Regions from separate parts of the Mesorhizobium sp. RCAM 05104 genome, predicted to be linked through region 1. Evidence: predicted binding sites of a transcription regulator. Region 1 holds the regulator's gene; each other region holds the start of a gene.
The links. The regulator HrcA, encoded in region 1, represses chaperone genes, less so after heat shock. The targets are predictions, from matches to a motif close to GTTAGCACTCNCNNNNNGNGAGTGCTAAC.
Positions count from the first base shown of each region.

Region 2: the regulator HrcA is predicted to act here: its motif matches at 2,077-2,105, upstream of AC56QP_RS28085 (co-chaperone GroES).
Region 3: the regulator HrcA is predicted to act here: its motif matches at 2,660-2,688, upstream of groES (co-chaperone GroES).
Region 4: the regulator HrcA is predicted to act here: its motif matches at 2,641-2,669, upstream of groES (co-chaperone GroES).

Region 1 is NZ_CM185033.1:3,747,723-3,753,405, reverse strand. It holds gene cysK (cysteine synthase A) at 1-512, opposite strand, end outside; gene AC56QP_RS18315 (LysE family translocator) at 711-1,328, opposite strand; gene AC56QP_RS18310 (PQQ-dependent sugar dehydrogenase) at 1,477-2,826, opposite strand; gene AC56QP_RS18305 (hypothetical protein) at 2,926-3,123, opposite strand; gene hrcA (heat-inducible transcriptional repressor HrcA) at 3,148-4,230, opposite strand; gene rph (ribonuclease PH) at 4,498-5,214, shown strand; gene AC56QP_RS18290 (VOC family protein) at 5,411-5,683, shown strand, end outside.
Region 2 is NZ_CM185033.1:5,735,801-5,741,483, reverse strand. It holds gene groL (chaperonin GroEL) at 47-1,678, opposite strand; gene AC56QP_RS28085 (co-chaperone GroES) at 1,710-2,024, opposite strand; gene AC56QP_RS28080 (hypothetical protein) at 2,272-2,526, shown strand; gene AC56QP_RS28075 (DUF1488 family protein) at 2,523-2,789, shown strand; gene AC56QP_RS28070 (DUF6500 family protein) at 3,001-3,222, opposite strand; gene AC56QP_RS28065 (hypothetical protein) at 3,287-3,478, opposite strand; gene AC56QP_RS28060 (hypothetical protein) at 3,490-3,696, opposite strand; gene AC56QP_RS28055 (hypothetical protein) at 3,931-4,281, shown strand; gene AC56QP_RS28050 (diguanylate cyclase domain-containing protein) at 4,475-5,551, opposite strand.
Region 3 is NZ_CM185033.1:2,336,079-2,341,761, forward strand. It holds gene AC56QP_RS11610 (HsdM family class I SAM-dependent methyltransferase) at 1-1,003, shown strand, start outside; gene AC56QP_RS11615 (hypothetical protein) at 1,000-1,656, shown strand; gene AC56QP_RS11620 (SEC-C metal-binding domain-containing protein) at 1,833-1,985, opposite strand; gene AC56QP_RS11625 (hypothetical protein) at 2,056-2,157, shown strand; gene AC56QP_RS11630 (hypothetical protein) at 2,172-2,558, shown strand; gene groES (co-chaperone GroES) at 2,742-3,038, shown strand; gene groL (chaperonin GroEL) at 3,109-4,782, shown strand; gene AC56QP_RS11645 (phasin) at 5,096-5,557, shown strand.
Region 4 is NZ_CM185033.1:862,861-868,543, forward strand. It holds gene AC56QP_RS04575 (MFS transporter) at 1-10, opposite strand, end outside; gene AC56QP_RS04580 (TetR/AcrR family transcriptional regulator) at 134-760, shown strand; gene AC56QP_RS04585 (ATP-grasp domain-containing protein) at 770-1,621, opposite strand; gene AC56QP_RS04590 (class I SAM-dependent methyltransferase) at 1,695-2,492, shown strand; gene groES (co-chaperone GroES) at 2,731-3,027, shown strand; gene groL (chaperonin GroEL) at 3,090-4,745, shown strand; gene AC56QP_RS04605 (LysR family transcriptional regulator) at 4,883-5,683, opposite strand, start outside.

The DNA of each region.
Region 1 (5,683 bases):
CGATGGATTTCCGGATTGGCCGGGTTCTCGAACTGCTGCGGGATGATCGCGTTGGGGATCGTCGCCGCCAGTTCATCGGCCTTTGCGATGGCGCCCTTCATGCCCTTCGGTCCTTCGGTCAGCACCAGCTCCGCGCCGAGTAGCGCCAGCATCTTGCGGCGCTCGACCGACATTGTCTCGGGCATGGTCAGGATCAGCTTGTAGCCCTTGGCGGCGGCGGCGAAGGCGAGCGCGATGCCGGTGTTGCCGGACGTCGGTTCGACCAGCGTCGTCTTGCCGGGAGAAATCTTGCCGGCGGCCTCCAGCGCCTCGATCATCGCCACGCCGATGCGGTCCTTCACCGAGGCGATCGGATTGAAGAATTCGAGCTTGGCGATGAGATTGGCGACGATGCCCTTTTCCTTGGCGAACTTGTCGAGCCGCACCAGCGGCGTGTCGCCGATCGTGTCGGTGATGGAACTGTAGACGCGGCCGCGACCGGGCACGCGGGCGGAGGTGACGGGCTTGTTCATTGGTTTCGCTCCCAGAACTTCAGGCAAGTGAGGATTTTCGGGCAAATGGCACTGCAGCCGGCAAGATAGAGCCTTCGGTCGCGCAAGATAGACTGTCGACTGAAAATATCCGAGTGGGACCCGTGTCTAAAACGCCCCGGTCTCGGAAAAGCATTTCCCGGAAAAGCCCGTCCCGGGAATATTTTGGCCGAAAGAGCCCTACTGACGGGCGGCGATCACCGCCGCGGCGCCGACTATGAAGCCGGCGGCGGTGCGGTTCAGCGCCTTGAGCGCGCGCGGCGACTTGAGGAACCAGCGCGCCTTGGCCGCCAACGCCAGATACGGCACCAGCACCACCAGAAGCACGACGATCGTCAGCGCGACGAGAATACCATAGTCGGCCAGCGTGATGGTCTTCAGGTCGACGATGGTCGGCGTGATGGCGAGATAGAAGATCATCGTCTTCGGATTGCCGAGCGTGACGGTGAGACCGGCGACAAAGCTCGACAGCAGCCCGCCCCTGCCTTTCCTCGCCTCGACCGTCTCGGGCGTGATGCCGCTGTTCCAGAAGCGCCAGCCAAGGAAGGCGAGATAAGCGACACCCAGCCATTTGATGGCGAGAAAGACCAGGCCGAAGGTCTGCGCGACAAAGGCGAGGCCAAGCACCACGGCGGTCAGATAGGTGAGGTCGCCTAGCATCAGGCCGAAGGACATTGCCAGCGACGAGCGGAAACCCGACCCGAGCGCACGCGCGACGAGCGCGGTGATGCCGGGGCCGGGAATGGCGGCGGCGATGCCGAGAGCGGCGCTGTAGGCGAGGAATCCGGTGAGGGTCATGGCGTTGGTCTCGGATCAGACTGCCTTGTCGCATGGAACGGACCAGGGTTGAATTCCCTGGGCGGTGGAATCCATTGCACCAGATATCGCCGCGACACGCGCAGGCCCCGGCCGCTTCGCGGCCACTTTCTCCCTCCGCCAAGCAGGATCAGGAACGAGCGCCGCCATAGGTGACGCGCCAGATGGTGCCGTTGCCATCTTCACTGACGATCAGCGCGCCGTCGCTCGCCACCGCCACGCCGACCGGCCGTCCCCATACCTCGCCATTGGAGATGACGAAGCCGGTGATGAAATCCTCGTATTCGCCGGTCGGCTTGCCATCCCTGAACAGCAATCGGACGACCTTGTATCCGGTCCTGTTGCCGCGGTTCCACGAACCGTGCAGGGCGACAAAAGCGTCGCCCTGGTACTCCTTGGGAAAATTCTTCCCGTCGTAGAAGGCGATGTTGAGCGGCGCCGAATGTGCCTGCATCAGCACATCGGGAACGGTCGCCTTGCCGGCAAGATCGGGGCGTTCGCCCTTGTGGCGCGGATCCTCGTTGTTGCCGATATAATACCAGGGCCAGCCATAGAAGGCGCCCTGCTTGATGACTGTTGCGTATTCGGACGGCACATTGTCGCCCAGCGCATCGCGCTCGTTGACCACGCACCACAGCGCGCCGGTCGCCGGCTGAACCGTCATGCCCGAACAGTTGCGCAGGCCGGTGGCGACGATGCGGCCATTCTTGCCGTCCGGATCGAAGGCCAGCACATCGGCGCGGCCATCCTCGGAACCCCAGGCGGCACCCAGCGGCTTTGACGTCGCCCACGCCGCGAGCCCACCCTGCGGCGCCTTGCCCATGTCCTCGCCGACATTCGATCCCGAGCCGACCGACAGATAGAGCGTCTTGCCGTCGGGCGAGAAAACGATGTCGCGGGTCCAGTGATGATTGGCAGGGATGTTGTCGACGATGGTTTCCGGGTCGCCGGCGGCCTTCAGGTCACCCTTGCGGTAGGCAAAGCGCACGATGCTGTCGCTGTTGGCGACATACACCCATTGCGGGTTGTTGCCCGGCGGGTAGAAGGCAATGCCATAGGGCTGGTTGAGGTTGCCGGCGAAGATGCCGTCCTCGACGGGCCTGGCGCTGCCCTCGCCCAGGCGATAGACGCGGACCTGGTTTGCCTCGCTGTCGGCGACGAACAGGTCGCCGTTCGGCGCGACGCGCACGACGCGCGGATTGTCGATGCCCGACGCGACCAGCTCGGCCGAAAAGCCCGGCGGCAGTCGCGGCTTGGCACTTGCCGGCCTTTCGGCGAGGCCGGCGCTGTTCGAAGCGGATTTGGTCACGTAGGGCTTCGGCAGGTCTTCCGGCTTGATCAGGCGGCGCACCCCCGGCCTGTCGGCACGCCAGTCGCCGAAGGCGGCCGCGCCCTTCAGCACCGGCTGATCCGCCTGCTGGGCGAATGCCGCGGTGATGAGGAACAGTGCGGGAAGCACCAGCCGGGCCAATCGGATCATTCCGTCCTCCACTTGGTCACGAAGGAGAGTAACGGCCGGTTTGCTCTTGGGTTCCGCCTCGCACGATGAGTTGAAGGACGTGACGATCCGATTTCGGGCTCAGTTCCCGGCGGCGTAAAAATCGTCGTCGAGACGTTTTTCCAGCGCGACGAGATCGGCCGGCAGCGGCAGGCCCATGGCCCGCATTTCCCGCAGTTTTTCGCGCAACTGTTCCTGGATTTCGTGCTGGTCTTCCGGCTGGTTGACCATCTCCTCCAGCAGCAGGCTGATCCGGGCCTTGAGTTCTTCGAGCGCCATCATCGTCTCCTCGGTTAGCCCGGCTCAACGGAGCATGCGGGAAATCAGCTGTGCGGTATAGTCGACCATCGGCACGATGCGGGCATAATTCAGCCGCGTCGGACCGATGACGCCAAGCGCGCCAACGACGCGCGCATCCTTGTCGCGATAGGGCGCGACGACCAGCGACGAGCCCGACAGCGAAAACAGCTTGTTTTCCGAGCCGATGAAGATGCGCACGCCCGACCCCTCCTCGGCAAGGTCAAGCAGCTGGATCAGCCCATCCTGCGTTTCCATGTCCTCGAACAGGTGCCGCAGCAGTTCGATGTCGGCCTGGGCGGTGACGTTTTCGAGCAGGTTGGCGCGGCCGCGCACGATGAGGCGCGCCGGCAGGCCGCTGTCGGCGCCAGCCCACACCGCCAGCCCCTTTTCGACCAGGTCCTGCGACAGCGTGTCGAGCGCCGCCCTGGTCTCTTCCTTGATGCGGGCGATCTCCACCCGCGCCTCGGCCAGCGTCCGGCCACGGATATGGGCGTTGAGGAAATTCGACGCCTCATGCAGTTGCGAGACGGTGATGCCGGCGGGCAGGTCGACGACGCGGTTTTCGACGTCGCCATTCTGCGACACCAGCACCGCCAGCGCCTTGGTCGGCTCGAGCTGGATGAATTCGATGTGCTTCAGCGCCACCTCATTCTTGGCGGCAAGCACCAGGCCGGCGCCGCGCGACATGCCCGACAGCATCTGGCTGGCCTCGGTCAGCATGTGTTCCAGCGTCGCGCCAGAGCCGGACGCCCTCACCTGCGCCTCGATGGTGCGGCGCTCCTCGTCGGAGAGGTCGCCAAGTTCCATGAAGGCGTCGACGAAGAAACGCAGACCCGCCTGGGTCGGCAGCCGGCCGGCGGAGATGTGCGGGGCGTAGATCAGGCCGAGATGCTCGAGGTCGCTCATCACATTGCGAATGGTGGCGGGCGACAGCGAGGACGGCAGGATGCGCGACAGGCTGCGTGATCCCACCGGCTCCCCGTCCCTGAGATAGGAATCGACGATGCGCCGGAAGATGTCGCGCGAGCGCATGTCTAGCGATTGAAGCGCGGGCGACTGCGAACTGGGATCGACGGCCTTGGTCATTGCGGGCAAAAACCTCTGTACCAAGGATATAGACTTCACCACGGCCCGCGCAACCCGGTGTCTGCGTCAGATCACCCGGTGTCTGCGTCAGATCCCCCCGGTGTCTGCGCCTCAGATCACCCGGTGTCCGCGCCTCGGATCACCCGGTGTCTGTATGAGATCACCCGGTGTCCGTGTGGGGTCTTCAGGCCATTTTCCTTTGCGCCATGCGTCCCATGCGGCTACAAGCCGGCCAAGATTCCGAAAAATGACAAGAAAGCAGCCTGAATGCGCCCTTCCAAACGCCAATTCGACGAAATGCGCGCCATCTCCTTCGAGCGTGGCGTCTCCAAGCACGCCGAAGGTTCGTGCCTGGTGAAGTTCGGCGACACCCATGTCCTGTGCACGGCAAGCCTCGAGGAAAAGGTGCCGGGCTGGATGCGCAATTCCGGCAAGGGCTGGGTGACGGCGGAATATGGCATGCTGCCGCGCTCGACCGGCGAGCGCATGCGCCGCGAGGCTTCCGCGGGCAAGCAGGGTGGCCGCACGCTGGAAATCCAGCGGCTGATCGGACGCTCCTTGCGCGCCGTGGTCGACCTGCAGGCGCTGGGCGAACAGCAGATCACTGTCGACTGCGACGTCATCCAGGCCGATGGCGGCACCCGCACCGCCTCGATCACCGGCGGCTGGGTGGCGCTGCACGACTGCCTGCGCTGGATGGAGGCGCGGCAGATGGCCAGCGTCGCCAAGGTGCTGAAGGATCATGTCGCGGCCATTTCCTGCGGCATCCATGACGGACAGCCGGTCATCGACCTCGATTATATCGAGGATTCCGCGGCCGGAACCGACGCCAACTTCGTCATGACCGGCAAGGGCGGCATCGTCGAGATCCAGGGCACCGCCGAGGGCGAGCCGTTCTCCGAGGAACAGTTCGCGGAATTGATGGGATTGGCCAAGAAAGGCATCCAGCGCCTGGTCAGCCTCCAGCAGATGGCGGTGGCGTAAGCTCCGGTTGTATTGATGAGGTTGGCGATCCTTCCCACCCCCCTCTGGCCTGCCGGCCATCTCCCCCGCAAGGGGGGAGATCGGTTGTGCCGATGGCCTTCGCCAATTTCCAAAGCAGCAGAAAGCGCAGCGAGGCCGAAGCTTCAAATCTCCCTGCTTGTGGGGGAGATGGCCGGCAGGGCAGAGGGGGTGCCTCATGACTCCCTCTGCAATTCTGGAATCGGCTCTCTACGTCACCGATCTTGACGCCGCTGAGAAGTTCTACACCGGCGTCCTCGGCCTCAACCTCCTCGGCAAGGTCGAGGCCAGGCATATCTTTTTCCGCTGCGGCCCCGGCGTGCTGCTGGTCTTCAATGCCGAGGCGACCAGGGTGCCGCCGGCGCCCGACGCCCGGCTGCCGGTGCCGCCGCACGGCGCGGTCGGCGAGGGCCATCTCTGCTTTGCGGCGACCGCCGACGAAATCGCCGGC
Region 2 (5,683 bases), 2.0 Mb from region 1:
CGGAAGCGAAGGTATCAGCCGTTTGCAGACCGGCATCACCTGAATCTTAGTAGCCGCCCATGCCGCCGCCATTGCCGCCCGCGGGCGCTGCGTCCTTGGCCGGAATGTCGGTGATCATGGCTTCGGCGGTGATCAGAAGCGCGGCGATCGAGCCGGCGTCCTGCAGTGCGGTGCGCACCACTTTCGCCGGATCGACGATACCCGCCTTGATCATGTCGACATAGACCTCGTTCTGGGCGTCGAAGCCCTGATTGTGGTCCTTGCTGTCGGTAAGCTTGCCGACGACGATCGAGCCTTCGACGCCGGAATTCTCGGCGATCTGGCGGATCGGGGCTTCCAGCGCGCGAAGCACGATGGAGATGCCGGCAGTGACATCGTCATTGGCGCCGGTCAAGCCTGCAAGCGCCGACCTGGCACGCAGCAGAGCCACGCCGCCGCCGGGCACGATGCCTTCTTCAACCGCCGCGCGCGTTGCGTTCAGCGCGTCGTCGATGCGGTCCTTCTTTTCCTTGACTTCCGACTCGGTGACGCCGCCGACACGAATGACGGCAACACCGCCGGAGAGCTTGGCCAGCCGCTCCTGCAGCTTTTCCTTGTCGTAGTCGGAGGTGGTCTCCTCGATCTGGCCCTTGATCTGCGCGACGCGCGCCTGGATGGTCGCCTTGGTGCCGGCGCCGTCGATGATCGTGGTGGTGTCCTTCTCGATCAGCACGCGCTTGGCGCGGCCGAGCATGTCGATGGTGACGTTTTCGAGCTTGATGCCGAGATCCTCGGAAATCATCTGGCCGGCGGTGAGCACGGCGATGTCTTCCAGCATCGCCTTGCGGCGATCGCCGAAGCCCGGCGCCTTGACCGCCGCGACCTTGAGGCCGCCGCGCAGCTTGTTGACAACCAGCGTGGCCAGAGCCTCGCCTTCGACGTCTTCCGAAATGATGAGCAGCGGCCTGCCGTTCTGGACGACCGCCTCAAGGATCGGCAGCATCGCCTGCAGATTGCCGAGCTTCTTCTCGTGGATGAGCACGTAAGGCTCTTCCAGTTCGACGCGCATCTTGTCGGCATTGGTGACGAAATAGGGTGAGAGATAGCCGCGGTCGAACTGCATGCCCTCGACGACGTCGAGTTCGGTTTCGGCGGTCTTGGCTTCCTCGACGGTGATGACGCCGTCATTGCCGACCTTGTCCATCGCCTTGGCGATCATCTCGCCGACGGTTGCGTCGCCATTGGCGGCGATGGTGCCGACCTGGGCGATCTCGGCCGACGACTTGACCTTCTTGGCCTTGGCCTTGATTTCCCCGACGACGGCGGCGACGGCCTGGTCGATGCCGCGCTTGAGGTCCATCGGGTTCATGCCGGCGGCGACCAGCTTGGCGCCTTCGCGCAGGATCGAGGCGGCCAGCACCGTGGCGGTGGTGGTGCCGTCACCGGCGAGGTCATTGGTCTTCGAGGCCACTTCGCGCACCATCTGCGCGCCCATGTTCTCGAACTTGTCGGCAAGCTCGATTTCCTTGGCGACGGTGACGCCGTCCTTGGTGATGCGCGGCGCGCCATAGGCCTTGTCGATGATGACGTTGCGGCCCTTGGGGCCGAGCGTGACCTTCACCGCATTGGTGAGGATCTCGACGCCGCGCAGCATGCGGTCGCGCGCATCGGTGGAGAATTTGATTTCCTTGGCAGACATTTTTTATCCAGTTCGTTCAGAGGGAGTGAGGTCAGGCGGCTTTCTTGGCGGCCACGGTCTTCTCGATGACGCCCATGATGTCGGCTTCCTTCATGATCAGAAGGTCCTCGCCGTCGATCTTGACCTCGGTGCCCGACCATTTGCCGAACAGGATGGTATCGCCGGCCTTGACGTCGAGCGGAACAAGCGCGCCATTTTCGTCGCGTGCGCCAGGTCCAACAGCGATGACTTCGCCTTCCTGCGGCTTTTCCTTGGCATTGTCCGGGATGATGATGCCGCCCTTGGATTTGATATCACCTTCGGCGCGCCGGATGACGACGCGATCGTGGAGTGGCCGAAACTTCATGAGAACTTCTTTCTGGGGCCGGCATAGGCGGCCGCGTCTCTCATATAGGCGCTTTGGCACTCGATAGATAGGAGTGCCAAAAATTATTCGCGGGCGGAATTAAATATTCAAAAGTATTATTTCGGACTGCCGTTTCGTGATATCGGAACCAAGTCAAATATTTCAAAAGATTGAATTTTGCCGATCGAGCACCTATTTATCGGACAAGTTCATTTGCACGATTTCAGGCACAAGGGAGATTTCTTCGATGGCCGAAGGCAATCAGACGATCATGGAAAAAGCTGAAGCCCGCTTTGTCGACAAGCAGAAGAAAACGGCGGAGCGCAACAAGGCAACCGCTGAATACATGTCCGAAGCCAGGGCCCGGGAGATCAAGACCGCAAGGCTCAGGGAATTGCGGCTGGCCAAGGAAGAGGCAGACCGCGTCGCGGAAGCCCTGAACCCGACGCCGAAGAAGAAGCGCGCGGTCAAGAAGGTGGCCGCAACGGAGGTCAAGACATGAGCCTGACATTCCCCAACCGCAGCCGCAGCTATGACGAAGCCGGCAAGCGCATCCGTTTCGTCGGCCATGACGGAATGTTCCAGATTTCGTTTTCCGTCGCCGCCGACGCCATGACCAGGATGCAGCCGGCGACAGCGGCCAACGAGGCCGGTTACCTCGCCACATTCGACACCGAGAGCAGCGCCATCCGCGACGTGGCGGCCAAGGCCTACGACCGCACCCGCAAGAGCATGTATGTGCTGACGGCCGCCGATTTCGGCTGATCAGCCTTGGGTGTGTTGAGATTGAGGTGATGCCGGCCTGCGAACGGCAATTTTCTGCGCTTCCGGTGCTCACGTACCCAAAAGTACGCGGCGCGCCGGTTCTCGAAAACCACCATTCTCGGCTCGGCCTGACCTGAATCTCAACACACCCTGGTGCATGTCGGTCAGAAGTGGTCTCGGTTTTGAGACAACGACATGCATGAAACGACGATTAAAGGTCCATGTTCTCGACCATCGTGCGTATCTTCTCGGCCTTTTCGAAATGGTCGAGGCGGTGGGTTCTGATCCACCATTCGGCTGCTTCCATCAGCAGTTCGGTGTCGTCGTTCCTGTTGGCGAAAAACGCGTAGAACGACACGCCGACGGCAGGCCCTTTCTCGGAAATCTTGCGGTCGCAGACCTCCAGTATCTTTTGCTTCAGGCTCGCTCTCACGGGAATCCTCTGGTTTCGGTGCGGCGGGGTCTTGGCCCTCGCTCTGGGGCGGTGGCCGGAACGCTCAATCCTTGCGCTCCGCCCTCTCCCGGCGTCTGACGTCGCGGACATTCATCTGCACGACCATGTCCTCCGCCTCGCGCGGGTTCATGCCGACCATCACTTTTTGCCTGACCACCGCTGGCTGGCCGGTGAAGACATCGACAATGGTCCAGCTCTGGGGAAGCTCCATGCGCAGTGTGTAGCGATTGGCCATGCTGGCTTGCCTCAGCCCTGCATCATGAAAAACACCACGCCCAGGATCAGCACCGTCCAGGCGATGACCGACAGCTTTAACAGCATGCCGCCATGCTCGGCCAGCAGCTTTCGCAGGCGCGGCACGACGCCCGCCGACCGGACCGGCGCCGCCACCAAGGCGACGGGTGCCTTGGCACCGAGTTTTCCAAAGATGGGCAGCAACGACGGTTCACGCACGAAATTGACCTCGGATGTCGGGAAGAAGCCGGAGCAAGGGCGTCCTGGCTCCTTCCATAGCACCCTTTCGCGAACGCTCCGCATGCCAAATGAAGATAGGCGCCTTTGGTGGCCGGCCTACGCCGCCTTCTCGACCTCGATCGCACGCAACGCTTGATACGATGGACATTTTCGCAGACTCGCCAAGCTTTGCGTTGGCCATCATTTGTGTCAGGCTCCGGTCAGGGGGAACCTATGACTTGGATTACAAGTTGGACCGTCGAGCAATGGGTTGCTGTGCTTGCCATAGCGGGCGCAGCGATTGCTTGGACAACTTCCGGCTTGGTGCGAGCCTTTACCTACCGAAGAGAGCAGCAACAGCGCGAATGGACGCGTGTCTACGAATTGCTAAGGATCCTGTACAATAAAGATCATGAGCACGGGCATTGGGCGCAGATCGCTGCGATCAACGAGCTAAAGACACTGACGCATAATCGCGAGGGTGTAACCCGGATCGCCAAGGCGATAAGGGAGTTCTGGGCCCAAGACGGTGGAAACCAGCTAATACTTAGCGAACTTGACCTGCTTATCGCAGGCAGAAACTAAACCACTCTCGGCACACGGGTGCCACAGGCCTACGAAAATGCTCACGTGCGGATTTTCGGCCCGGCCTTGCTGCATCGACCCTTACGCAGATTCCGGCGACATCCAGATAGTAAATCGGACCTCTTGGCACTGGCGCTTTCACAGACAGTGGATTCCGTAAGCGGCCAGAAACGGCACGCTGCGGCAGCCAGCCTCAAGCCGCGGCGCTGCGGCCTTTCATGCCGGCTTCGGTCTTGAAAATGCGGAAGGTGTTGCGGCCCGCCGCCTTGGCGGCATAGAGCGCGGTGTCGGCCTGTATGAACAGGTCGCACGGCGCGCCTGTAGCGGCGAAGGCGATGCCGACCGAGGCGCCGAGCTTGAGCGACTGGCCGCCCGCGGCGACCGGCTCGCCCATCGCCTCGATGATGCGGCGCGCCAGTCCGGAGACGGCGCCACGGTCGAGATGCGCTCCAAGCAGCACCGCGAACTCGTCGCCGCCGACGCGCGCCACCAGATCCGCCTCGCCGCAGCCATCGGCAAGCCGCTGCGCCGCCGTCTTCAGGCACTCGTCGCCGACGACATGGCCGAACGTGTCGTTGACCGCCTTGAACCCGTCGAGGTCGATCAACAGCAGGGCGCCGAGCGGGCGGTCCTCGTCCGTATGGGCGAGCCGCGCCTGGAACCGACCGCGGTTGGCAAGTCCGGTCATGGCGTCGAACTCGGCCAGATGGCGCATACGGTCCGACTGGCCCTTCTCCTCGGTGATGTCCTGCTTCATGCCAAAGATGCGCACGGGCACGCCCTCCTCGCACTCGACGGTCGCGGTGATGCGGATCCAGCGGCTGCGCCCGGCGAAAGTGGTGATCTCGGCGTCGAGGGTGAAGCCGCTGCGCTCCTCGATCGCCCGGCTGCGCATCGTCTCCAGCGCCTTGCGCGACTCCGCCGGGTAGCACTTGATGATCTCCGCGCGATCGAGCACGGAGCCGCGCGGCAGGTCGAACAGGTCATAGACCACGTCGGTCCACTGCAGTTGCACATCGGGCAGACTGCACTCCCACACGCCGAGGCGCGCGGCCACCGAGGCGCGGTCGAAGATCTTGCGGCTATGGGCCAGCGAAACTTCCTGCCTGGCGATCAGCGCCGCCTGTGCCGCGAGTTCGGCCTTGAGCCGGGCGATGGTGGCGGCATCGCGACGAAGCTCGTCGGAACGGCTGTCGTGCCCCTCCCGCTTGCCGGCGCGCGGAGCATCGGCCCGCGCCGGGCCTTTCGGGATGTAGGGCGTATCGGGCATTGCGGAGCTCTGCTGTCCTGGCGGGCGACTACCATGGCGCCCAAGCCATTAACACTTCACTGCCAGGGGCCCGGCTTCGCTGGAAACTGATTGTCGAAGTCAGTGCTCGGAATGGGTGATGGAGCGAACGAT
Region 3 (5,683 bases), 1.4 Mb from region 1:
CTCACGTTTGGCTCAGGCTGCGGAAGGCTTGCAACCGGCCGCTTCACCGACGGTTCGTCGTCGCGGATTCGAGGCCGGGTTCGACGGTGCGCGCATTCTTATCCCGCGTGGGGTGGAGACATCGCAAAATCGCCTGCGGGCCGCCTATTGCGACGAGCCCCTGACCTTCCAGCATATCTTCCAGGCGATAGTTGTGCCGGATGGCCAAAGCGACCGTGCGAAGGTCCTCACCGCCATACTCAATAGCCGAATCGCGGTTTGGTACGCCTTTCATGGCACCGCGTCGTTCGGTTCGGATCGACCGGAGGTCCAGCAGGCCGACCTGCTGCGATTGCCGTTTCCGTCGCCTGCCGATGTTCCCGATCAAGACGCAGCTGCGCAAGCAGCTCGTAAGCTGATTGCAATTGTTGACGCCGCACGCGGCCGGTCGAACGAGACGTTTTCGATGCAGGGCGAAGAGAGCGAGATCCTTCGAACCATCGATCGGCTGGCGTACCAATATTTTTGCCTGTCGCCCGATGAAATCGCGCTGATCGACGATACCGTCGAAGCGATCCTGCCCGCGCTTCAGCCCCATGAAGGCCACTTCCCGAAACTGTGGGGTGCACCGAACGAACCGCAACGGGCACAATACGCGCGCACGTTGGCGGCCAGCCTGACGGACTGGTTCAAAGACAAGAAAATTGATGCTCGCCTCGTCGCGCGCGGAGCGGACCTAGCGATACTTCGCCTGCACTTGGGCGGCCATGAAGACTATGCCGAGGATGCCGGCGGCGAGCTAAGCGACGTTCTTGAGCAACTCGCTGCTCACATCAACAGGCCCCTCGATGGCAATTTCCAGTTGATGCCGGACCTCCGGGTTTTCGTCGGTGACCACCTTTACCTAATTAAGCCGATGCAGATGCGCTTTTGGCTACGCTCCACCGCGCTCGCCGATGCGGATGGAATAGCGCTCGATCTCCAGCAAGCCGCAGCCGTACCGCAACGGCGGAGCGCTGATTGATGCTAATCGGTGATATGCAGGAGTGGGTCGACAGCTTCGTTTCGTTTGATGATCGCTTTCTAGAGAGGATCGCAGCGGCGTGGCCGGCTTGCATGGCCGTTCTCCCCGAACAGCCTGGGGAAGATGAGATCACCATCAACCTCGTCGATCATCTCACCAAGGACGTCGTCGTGCGTCGGCTGTGCCATTGGGTCGAGTATCAGTTCGAGCCATTCGGCCTCGCTACGGACGGGTCGAAATACAGCAAGGGCATCATCGACATCGCCGTACTCTTCGACTGGGAACGAGAGCGATATCTGGCTTATGAGTGTAAGCGGCTCAACGTGATCAACGGCGGAAACCGCAGCTCCTTGGCCACCATGTACGTCACCCAAGGCATGATGCGTTTTCTCACGGAACAGTATGCGGAGCATCTGCCTATCGGCTGCATGCTGGGCTATGTGCTGGACGGGGATGTGCCCTTTGCCAAGGCGCGGCTCGCCAGCGTCATAGGAAGCCATCCTCCTCTTGCGCTCATAGATGGGCCAACGCCACTTGCCGCAATCGAAACCATCGAACGATTCCGAACACGGCACACCCGTCGAGCTGGATTGGAAATTGAGCTTCGACACGCGCTATTTTCTAACCCATCAGTGTCTGCGCCAATTGGCTGACGAACCGAGCCGAATCGACCGCTACTGAGTTCGACACAGATGGCGCCTCGATAGTCCAGGACCAGACGTGGAGAGCGGTTTTGGGATCGCAATGGCCAACGTCAGACCGTCGATCCCGTTCTCCAATACCCCGTCCCAAGGAAGGAAGCCGCTCTCAAGAAACCAGCATCGATCTATCAACTGAGCCGCCCGTGGCACCGTTTGTACTTTTCGCCTGATCCACATGGGCATCGCTCGTTACGACCGACCTTCCGCTCTGCTACGGGACCCCGCACAGTTGGAATGCGCCCGTTGCCCTTCAATATGCAGGTGACTGCCGTTCCCAACATCGAACGCGCCGCCTTCGGCCTTGCAGGGTAGCGCTACGTGGCGACGATTTATTGCATCGACACATCGGCCATGATCGCTGCCTGGTACGAACGTTACAAGCCCAAGTGCTTCCCGAAACTGTGGGACGAGTTTGACAAGCTGATCGGTCCCCGGAGCTGCATGACTGGCTGAAAGAGCGCGCGGACATGTTTGTCGCGCCCGACCAGGCGATCCAGCAGCGCGTCCAGCATGTGCTGAACACCTACAAAGGCCTGGTCGCCGCCGGCAAAGAGAAGTCTGCCGCCGACAGCTTGGGCTTGCGGCCGAACTTAACCCCCATGGCCTTGGCGCGAGCGCGTCCATTCGACGTGTTCTCGAGGATCCTGCGCCGTTGCCATTTGGCGGCCCATCCGACAAGGAAAAGTACCAGATCTGACATCTCCGACGTGGTGTCGATAAAGGGCTCGTCCAGCAGGCGCAGCCCGGCGCCGGCCGACCCTCACCCTGCGCGTGGCGAGCGGATGAAGCCGCGAGATCGTGCTGTTGCTGACATTGTAGCGGTGGGCGACCTCACCCCTTGCCTCCCCACGTAAAGGGTCCCGGTGCTTCCGCACCGATTCCAAAATTATTTGCTCTTCGCCCGCCCCCTCTTCCGCCTTGACTAGTACCAGCCTACGGCCTATCTCAGCGCCACGTTAGCACTCGCCACTGTCGAGTGCTAACGCCGCTCCGGCAACGGACAACCGTTCAACCTCCGCGCACCAGGGACATCCAAAATGGCAAACTCGAATTTCCGACCGCTTCATGACCGGGTGGTCGTTCGTCGGGTCGAATCCGAATCCGAGACCGCCGGCGGGATCATCATCCCCGACACGGCGAAGGAAAAGCCGCAGGAAGGCAAGATCGTCGCCGTCGGCTCCGGCGCCCGCGACGAAGCCGGCAAGCTCGCGCCCCTGGACGTCAAGGCTGGCGACCGCATCCTGTTCGGCAAGTGGTCGGGCACCGAAGTCAAGCTCAATGGCGAAGACCTTCTGATCATGAAGGAATCCGACATCATGGGCATCATCGGCTGAATATCGGCCTCACCGTCAACTGAATCTTGAATCTGCGGGTTCGATCCCGAACCCCTGACAGGAGCTTACAATGGCTGCAAAACACGTAAAATTCTCCCGTGATGCCCGCGAGCGCATGCTGCGCGGCGTCAACATCCTCGCCGACGCGGTGAAGGTCACGCTCGGCCCCAAGGGCCGCAACGTCGTCATCGACAAGTCGTTCGGCGCCCCGCGCATCACCAAGGACGGCGTCACCGTCGCCAAGGAAATCGAGCTTGAGGACAAGTTCGAGAACATGGGCGCGCAGATGGTCCGCGAAGTTGCTTCCAAGACCAACGACATCGCCGGCGACGGCACCACGACCGCGACCGTTCTGGCGCAGTCGATCGTCCAGGAAGGCCACAAGGCGGTTGCCGCCGGCATGAACCCGATGGACCTGAAGCGCGGCATCGATCTGGCCGTCACCGAAGTCGTCGAGGCTCTCGGCAAGGCTGCCAAGAAGATCAAGACCTCGGAAGAGGTTGCCCAGGTCGGCACAATCGCCGGCAATGGCGACGAGTCGGTCGGCAAGATGATCGCGGAAGCGATGCAGAAGGTCGGCAACGAAGGCGTCATCACGGTTGAGGAAGCCAAGACCGCCGAGACCGAACTCGAAGTCGTCGAAGGCATGCAGTTCGACCGCGGGTACCTGTCGCCCTACTTCGTCACCAACGCCGACAAGATGGTTGCGGATCTGGAAGACGCTTACATTCTCCTGCACGAGAAGAAGCTCTCCAACCTCCAGGCCATGCTGCCGATCCTCGAGGCTGTCGTGCAGACCTCGAAGCCGCTGGTCATCATCTCGGAAGACGTCGAAGGCGAGGCCCTCGCCACGCTCGTCGTCAACAAGCTGCGTGGCGGCCTGAAGATCGCCGCCGTCAAGGCGCCGGGCTTCGGCGATCGCCGCAAGGCCATGCTGGAAGACATCGCCATCCTCACCGGTGGCCAGGTCATCTCGGAAGACCTCGGCATCAAGCTCGAGAATGTCGGCCTCAACATGCTCGGCCGCGCCAAGAAGGTGTCGATCTCCAAGGAGAACACCACCATCGTCGACGGCGCCGGCAAGAAGGCCGAGATCCAGGGCCGCGTCGCCCAGATCAAGCAGCAGATCGAAGAGACCACCTCGGACTACGACAAGGAGAAGCTGCAGGAACGTCTCGCCAAGTTGGCGGGCGGCGTTGCGGTGATCCGCGTCGGCGGCGCGACGGAAGTCGAAGTCAAGGAAAAGAAGGACCGCGTCGATGACGCCCTCAACGCGACCCGCGCGGCCGTGGAAGAAGGCATCGTTGCAGGCGGCGGCGTTGCACTGCTGCGCGCCTCGGCCAACATCAAGGCCACCGGCGCCAATGCCGACCAGGCCGCTGGCATCAACATCGTGCGTCGCGCTCTGCAGGCTCCGGCCCGCCAGATCGCGGCCAACGCCGGTGCGGAAGCATCGATCGTTGCCGGCAAGATCCTCGAGAACAAGGGCGCGACGTTCGGCTACAACGCCCAGACCGGCGAATATGGCGACATGATCGCCATGGGTATCGTCGATCCGGTCAAGGTCGTGCGCACGGCTCTCCAGGACGCGGCCTCGGTGGCCGGCCTGCTCGTCACCACCGAAGCCATGATCGCGGAGGCTCCGAAGAAGGAGTCGGCTGGCGGCGGCATGCCTGGCGGCATGGGCGGCGGCGGCATGGGCGGCATGGGTGGTATGGGCGGTATGGGCGGTATGGATTTTTAAGGCCCACGCATCTCAACAATCTCGAAAGGGCGGCAGCAATGCCGCCCTTTTCTTAGGCGCAAATCCGGTCTGGAAAAGTTCGGCGCTCGCGAAATTTTGGATCGACGGCCGCTATCGGCGTTAGCCGGTGTCAAAGGAGTTTCGGAGGAGAAATCCGAAGAGACGATTACGGCAATCGCTGACCCCTATTCGCGCAGGACCGGGCGCAGCCTGCTCGCGCAAATTCATGTCAGTTTCATAAATCCGTTGCGGCGATCTCGTAGATGAGGGAGGCGGCTTTGCTTTGCGGCCGCCCCTGGAAAAGGATGGAACAATGTCCAAGATCACCGGCAAGACTGAAACGATCGAAAACGTCGAATTCCCTACCTTCGACCCATCCAAGGGTGCTGAGCAAGTCCGCGCTGTCGCGGATCAGAGCGTTGAGCAGTCGAAAGAAGTATTTTCCAAATTGAGCTCGGACGCCGAAACGGCTCAAAAGGCTTTCGAGTCGACATTTGAAATGGCCAAAACCACCAGCAACGAGATGCTTCTGAAAACGATTGCGGCTCTGCAAGCCAATGCCGAAGCCGGCTTCACGCACCTCGAAGCGCTGGTTGCCGTGAAGACGCCGTCCGAGTTCTTCGAACTGCAGACCGCCTTCCTGCGCAAACAGATCGAGAAGTCCGCCGAGCAGGCCAAGGGCGTCCAGGCATTGATGTTGAGAGCTAGCGAGGACGTGTCAAAGCCGATCAAGGATGCCTTTGAAAAGGCTTTGAAGGTACGCAAGGCCGCTTGATTGCTTCAAGCAATCCGGGACAGACGGTCAATACCTCGTCGAACGTCTCATTGGCTCATTGGGCAAGACCGGCACCTCGCGCGGGTCTTTTCCCATCTGATCGGATATCTTTTTCCTTTGTCTGCC
Region 4 (5,683 bases), 2.9 Mb from region 1:
TCGAAGCCAAAGGCGCCTCCCAACGTCCTTGCCGCGCGGCAAAAAAACTGACAATCTGTCAGCATTCCAGAAACTGATACTTGATCATATTTTTTGTCAATCGGAATTTGCAATCTCGCGAGAGAACGGGCGCATGGAAGAAGCACGGCGAACGGCCACCGAACCCAGGCGCAGACCCAAGCAGGAGCGCAGCCGCGAGCGCATCGACGCCATCCTGTCGACGACCATGCGGCTGATCGGCGAGAAGGGCATCGACGCCGTCACCATGAAGGAAGTCGGCATGCTGGCCGGTGGGCCGATCGCCACCGTCTATCACTACTTCCCCAACAAGTCGGCGATCCTGGCAATGCTCTATGAGCGGTTTTCAGAGGTCAGCCGCGCGCGATTGACAGCGATTATCGCCGACGTTCGCGAAGCGAAGGACGTGATCGCCGCTGCCGACCGGCTGCTCGACGACTATCACAGCCGCGTCGCCGGCGATCCGGCCATCCAGGATCTGCAGAACGCTATCCAGGCCGACAAGGCGCTCAAGAATCTCGACATCGCCGAAACCCGGCATCAAGCCAAGATGTTCTGCGACCATGTCATCGCCTTGCTGGAGCCGGAGAAGCACGAGCAGTTCGAACGCATGGTTCTGCTGATCTTCCAGCTCGCCGGTGGAGTGGTGCGCCTGGCGCTTGCGGAAGGCGAAGCGGCAAGCCGCCGGACCATCGAGGATTACCGGTCGATCATCCACACGCAGTTGCGGCTGTTTCTTTAGAGTATCCGTCTATCCGGCCCGACGGATCAGACCTTCAAAACCGTCCGCCAGATTGGCGGTGCCGGCAGCGACGATCTTCGACAGGTTCCTGGCGCGGCCGGGCGTCTTGTTGGCATCGAGCAACACCGCCCTGCCCCCATGCATGACAAAGTCGAATTTGCCGTAGTCGAAGCCAAGCCGATGGCGCAAGGCGCGCAATTCTTCGGGTACGGGAACAGCCTCTCGGCGGATCGTGTCGTCGCCTTTTACGAGGCGCTGCGGTGAGACATAACGAGTGCAGCGCTCACGATCGCCGCAGAATATCCAAAACCGGGCCGCAAAACCGTCAGGCGCCGGTTCGGGAATGAACTTCTCCACGACCAGGTCGGTACGCACACGCATTTCCGGCGGAACTTCGGCCAGCGAAGCGTGGACTTGGTATTGATCGAATATCCGCACGCCCGGAAAAGGCTCGGCCTTGCCGGCGCGCTCGGCTTGCCGATTGAGTTGCTGCTCGGGTGTCCCCCAATGGTTGAGGTTGCTCTTGACGATGACGGGGCCGTCCCAATGGTCACCGTCCTTGAGGACCGCGCCGCTGATCCGACGCTTGGAAATGTCGGCCGCGCCAAGATTGAGGCAGAACGGAAATCCGCGCGCATACTCGACATAGTCGGCCGGTGTCACCGTCGCATCGACATGCAGCACAGCGATATCGGCATCATGCCTTGACGAAGGCCCGCGCAGAATCTGTGTCGAGTGGCCACGCCTCTTCAACTCGGCCAGAAGGTCGAACAGCATGTAGGGACTGTCCTGGCGCAATAGAAGGCCGCGCCGGCTCTGGAACCGGTCATACTCATGCGTTATCACGGCAATGCGAGCCATGGCCTCTCTATACCCAGCAGACAACCAACAGTTTCGAAGAAACCATGCCCCCACATCCCCCAAGTCGTTTTGCATGACAAATCATTGGGATGCAATTCGCCGCCATTGGCGGCTTCTCGGGCCGCCGCTCTGTCCGCCGCCGGAAGCGGTCGCCACTTATGAGCGCGAACTCAGTCTGCAATCGCTCGACGTGGTGCTGCTCGGGGTCACGCCGGAACTTGCCGGTCTCGGCAGGACGATGCTGGCGGTCGATGAATCCCCCACCATGATCTCCGGCATCTGGCCAGGCGACACCGCCACACGCAAGGCGGTGGCAGGCAACTGGCTGGACATGCCGGTTGCCGGAGCAAGCATGGATGCGGTGATCGGTGACGGCTGCCTGTCGGCACTCGGCCTTTCCGTCGCGCGGCGGGCGTTGTTCGCGGAGATCGCGCGCGTGCTCGGGCCCAACGGCCGCGCAGGTCTCCGGCTCTATGCCAGCCCGGAAACGCCGGATGATCCGCAGGCGGTGCGAACGCTCGCCCTTTCGGGCGGCGTCCCGACCTTCCATGCACTCAAATGGCTCGTTGCAATGACAGCCACGAGGGGCCTGCCCGATCACGCCATTCCGGTGCAGGCAATCCTCAAGAGATTCGACGAATTGTTTCCCGACCGCGACGAGCTTTGCGCGCGCACGGGCTGGGACATACCGGTCATCGGTACCATCGACGTCTACAGGAATTCGCCGGCCATCTACAGCTTCGCTCCGGTTGCGACGCTGGTGCATGAAGCAGAGGCCTTCTTCGGCGACGTTCGCATCGTGGCGACCGGCACCTATGGGCTCGCCGAGCGATGCCCGCTGCTGGTGCTGCGATCACCCCGGCACCGATAGAATCCGAATGATGGACAAAATTCCTCGTCGCTCCCAAGCGGCAACCGACGCATTCTGCAACCCGTCGCCTGCGCGAACAAAATTTCGCGCGATCGCGCCCTCTCGCGCGCCTTGACTCTCACAGGCCGGCAGCCTATCTCAGCGCCACGTTAGCACTCGCCCTCGGTGAGTGCTAACCATGTGTCCGGCGCCGCCGGACGGAGGAACTGTTCTCACCGTTCTCATCGAGGAAGAAAAAATGGCAAAGTCGAAGTTCCGCCCGCTTCATGACCGCGTGGTCGTTCGCCGGGTCGAATCCGAATCCAAGACCGCCGGCGGGATCATCATCCCGGATACGGCAAAGGAAAAGCCGCAGGAAGGCGAGATCATCGCTGTCGGCTCCGGCGCTCGTGACGAAGCTGGCAAGCTCGTCCCGCTGGACGTCAAGGCTGGCGACCGCATCCTGTTCGGCAAGTGGTCGGGCACCGAAGTCAAGCTCAATGGCGAAGACCTTCTGATCATGAAGGAATCCGACATCATGGGCATCATCGGCTGAATATCGGCCTCACCCTCAACTGAATTCCCGGGCTTACTGCAAGCCCCTGCCAGGAGCTAAAAATGGCTGCCAAAGACGTAAAATTCTCCCGCGACGCCCGTGAGCGCATGCTGCGCGGCGTCAACATCCTCGCCGACGCGGTGAAGGTCACGCTCGGCCCCAAGGGCCGCAACGTCGTCATCGACAAGTCGTTCGGGGCCCCGCGCATCACCAAGGACGGCGTCACCGTCGCCAAGGAAATCGAGCTTGAAGACAAGTTCGAGAACATGGGCGCGCAGATGGTGCGCGAAGTCGCTTCGAAGACCAACGATATCGCCGGCGACGGTACCACGACCGCGACCGTTCTGGCGCAGTCGATCGTCCAGGAAGGCCACAAGGCGGTTGCCGCCGGCATGAACCCGATGGACCTGAAGCGCGGCATCGACCTGGCCGTGACCGAAGTCGTCGCGGCGCTCGGCAAGGCTGCCAAGAAGATCAAGACCTCCGAGGAAGTTGCCCAGGTCGGCACGATCTCGGCCAATGGCGATGAGTCGGTCGGCAAGATGATCGCGGAAGCGATGCAGAAGGTCGGCAACGAAGGCGTCATCACGGTTGAGGAAGCCAAGACCGCCGAGACCGAACTCGAAGTCGTCGAAGGCATGCAGTTCGACCGTGGCTACCTCTCGCCCTACTTCGTCACCAACGCCGACAAGATGGTTGCCGAACTCGAGGACGTCTACATCCTCCTGCACGAGAAGAAGCTCTCCAACCTGCAGGCCATGCTGCCGGTCCTCGAAGCCGTCGTGCAGACCTCGAAGCCGCTGCTCATCATCTCGGAAGACGTCGAAGGCGAAGCCCTGGCCACGCTGGTCGTCAACAAGCTGCGTGGCGGCCTGAAGATCGCCGCCGTCAAGGCGCCGGGCTTCGGTGATCGCCGCAAGGCCATGCTGGAAGACATCGCCATCCTCACCGGTGGCCAGGTCATCTCGGAAGACCTCGGCATCAAGCTCGAGAACGTCGGCCTCAACATGCTCGGCCGCGCCAAGAAGGTGTCGATCTCCAAGGAGAACACCACCATCGTCGACGGCGCCGGCAAGAAGGCCGAGATCCAGGGCCGCGTTGCCCAGATCAAGCAGCAGATCGAAGAGACCACCTCGGATTACGACAAGGAGAAGCTGCAGGAACGTCTCGCCAAGCTGGCGGGCGGCGTTGCGGTGATCCGCGTCGGCGGTGCGACGGAAGTCGAAGTCAAGGAAAAGAAGGACCGCGTCGATGACGCCCTCAACGCGACCCGCGCGGCCGTGGAAGAAGGCATCGTTGCAGGCGGCGGCGTTGCCCTGCTGCGCGCTTCGGCCAACATCAAGGCCACCGGCGCCAATGCCGACCAGGCTGCTGGCATCAACATCGTGCGCCGCGCGCTGCAGGCTCCGGCCCGCCAGATCGCGTCGAACGCCGGTGCGGAAGCATCGATCGTTGCCGGCAAGATCCTTGAGAACAAGGGCGCGACCTTCGGCTACAACGCCCAGACCGGCGAATATGGTGACATGATCGCCATGGGTATCGTCGATCCGGTCAAGGTCGTGCGCACGGCTCTCCAGGACGCGGCATCGGTCGCAGGCCTGCTGGTCACCACCGAAGCCATGATCGCGGAGGCTCCGAAGAAGGAGTCGGCTGGCGGCGGCATGCCTGGCGGCATGGGCGGCGGCGGCATGGGCGGCATGGGCGGCATGGACTTCTAAGAAGTCCATAAAGCACGCCCATGAATCCAGGGTTGCTCAAGCCCGCAAGCGGGCTTGAGTGGCGGCATGGATTTCTAATCCAGCTACTTTGGCTTATGCATATAAAGGGCGGCAGAAATGCCGCCCTTTTTCATTGATCAGACGCCGAACGACTCAACGATCACATCGCGCACCTGCATCACCGTTGGCGTTCGAACGGTATCGAAACGCCAACTCACCCCGAATGCATAACGCGGAAACTGCAAGGGACAGGCCCCCATCTCAAATGGGCCCTGGCCGCACAGTGCGCGCGCGGCATGGCTTGGAATCGTCGCCAGTGCATCGCTGTTCCACAAGAGAAAAGACAGGGCGGAGAAATGCGTGGTCGCGGCAAGGACCCTGCGCCGCAGTCCATGTTCGGCAAGCACGTCGTCGGTGACGCCGCTCAGGCCGGAATAGGAAACCAGGATATGATCTCGTGAAAGGTATTCTTCCACCGTGAACGGTTCTCGCCCGGGTCTGGAGCGAGGATCATAGACGATCATGTAGTCCGAGCTCCCAACCGAGATGTGTTTCAGCCGGCTATCGGTGACGCCACCCGAGGTGATGGCGAGGTCGATTTCCTTGTCGTTCAGCGCTTGCGCCGCCACGAAGCTGTTGGTCTGGCGCAGGATGATCCTGACATTGGGCATTCTCTGCTTGGCCAGTTTGATGATGCCTGCGCCGAACGCCATTTCGAAATCGTCGGAAAGGCCAACCCTGACGACAACGACTTTCGCCCGATCTTCCGCCTGCGGGCTCGTGCTATCCAGCGTTCCACTGATGATCCCCAGCGCTTCCTCGATCAGTGGTCGCAGGATCACAGCGCGCGGCGTCGGCAGCAGGCCGCGCTGTGTGCGCGTGAACAGCGGATCGCTATAGAGCGCCCGCAGCCGCCTCAACGATGCGCTGACCGCAGC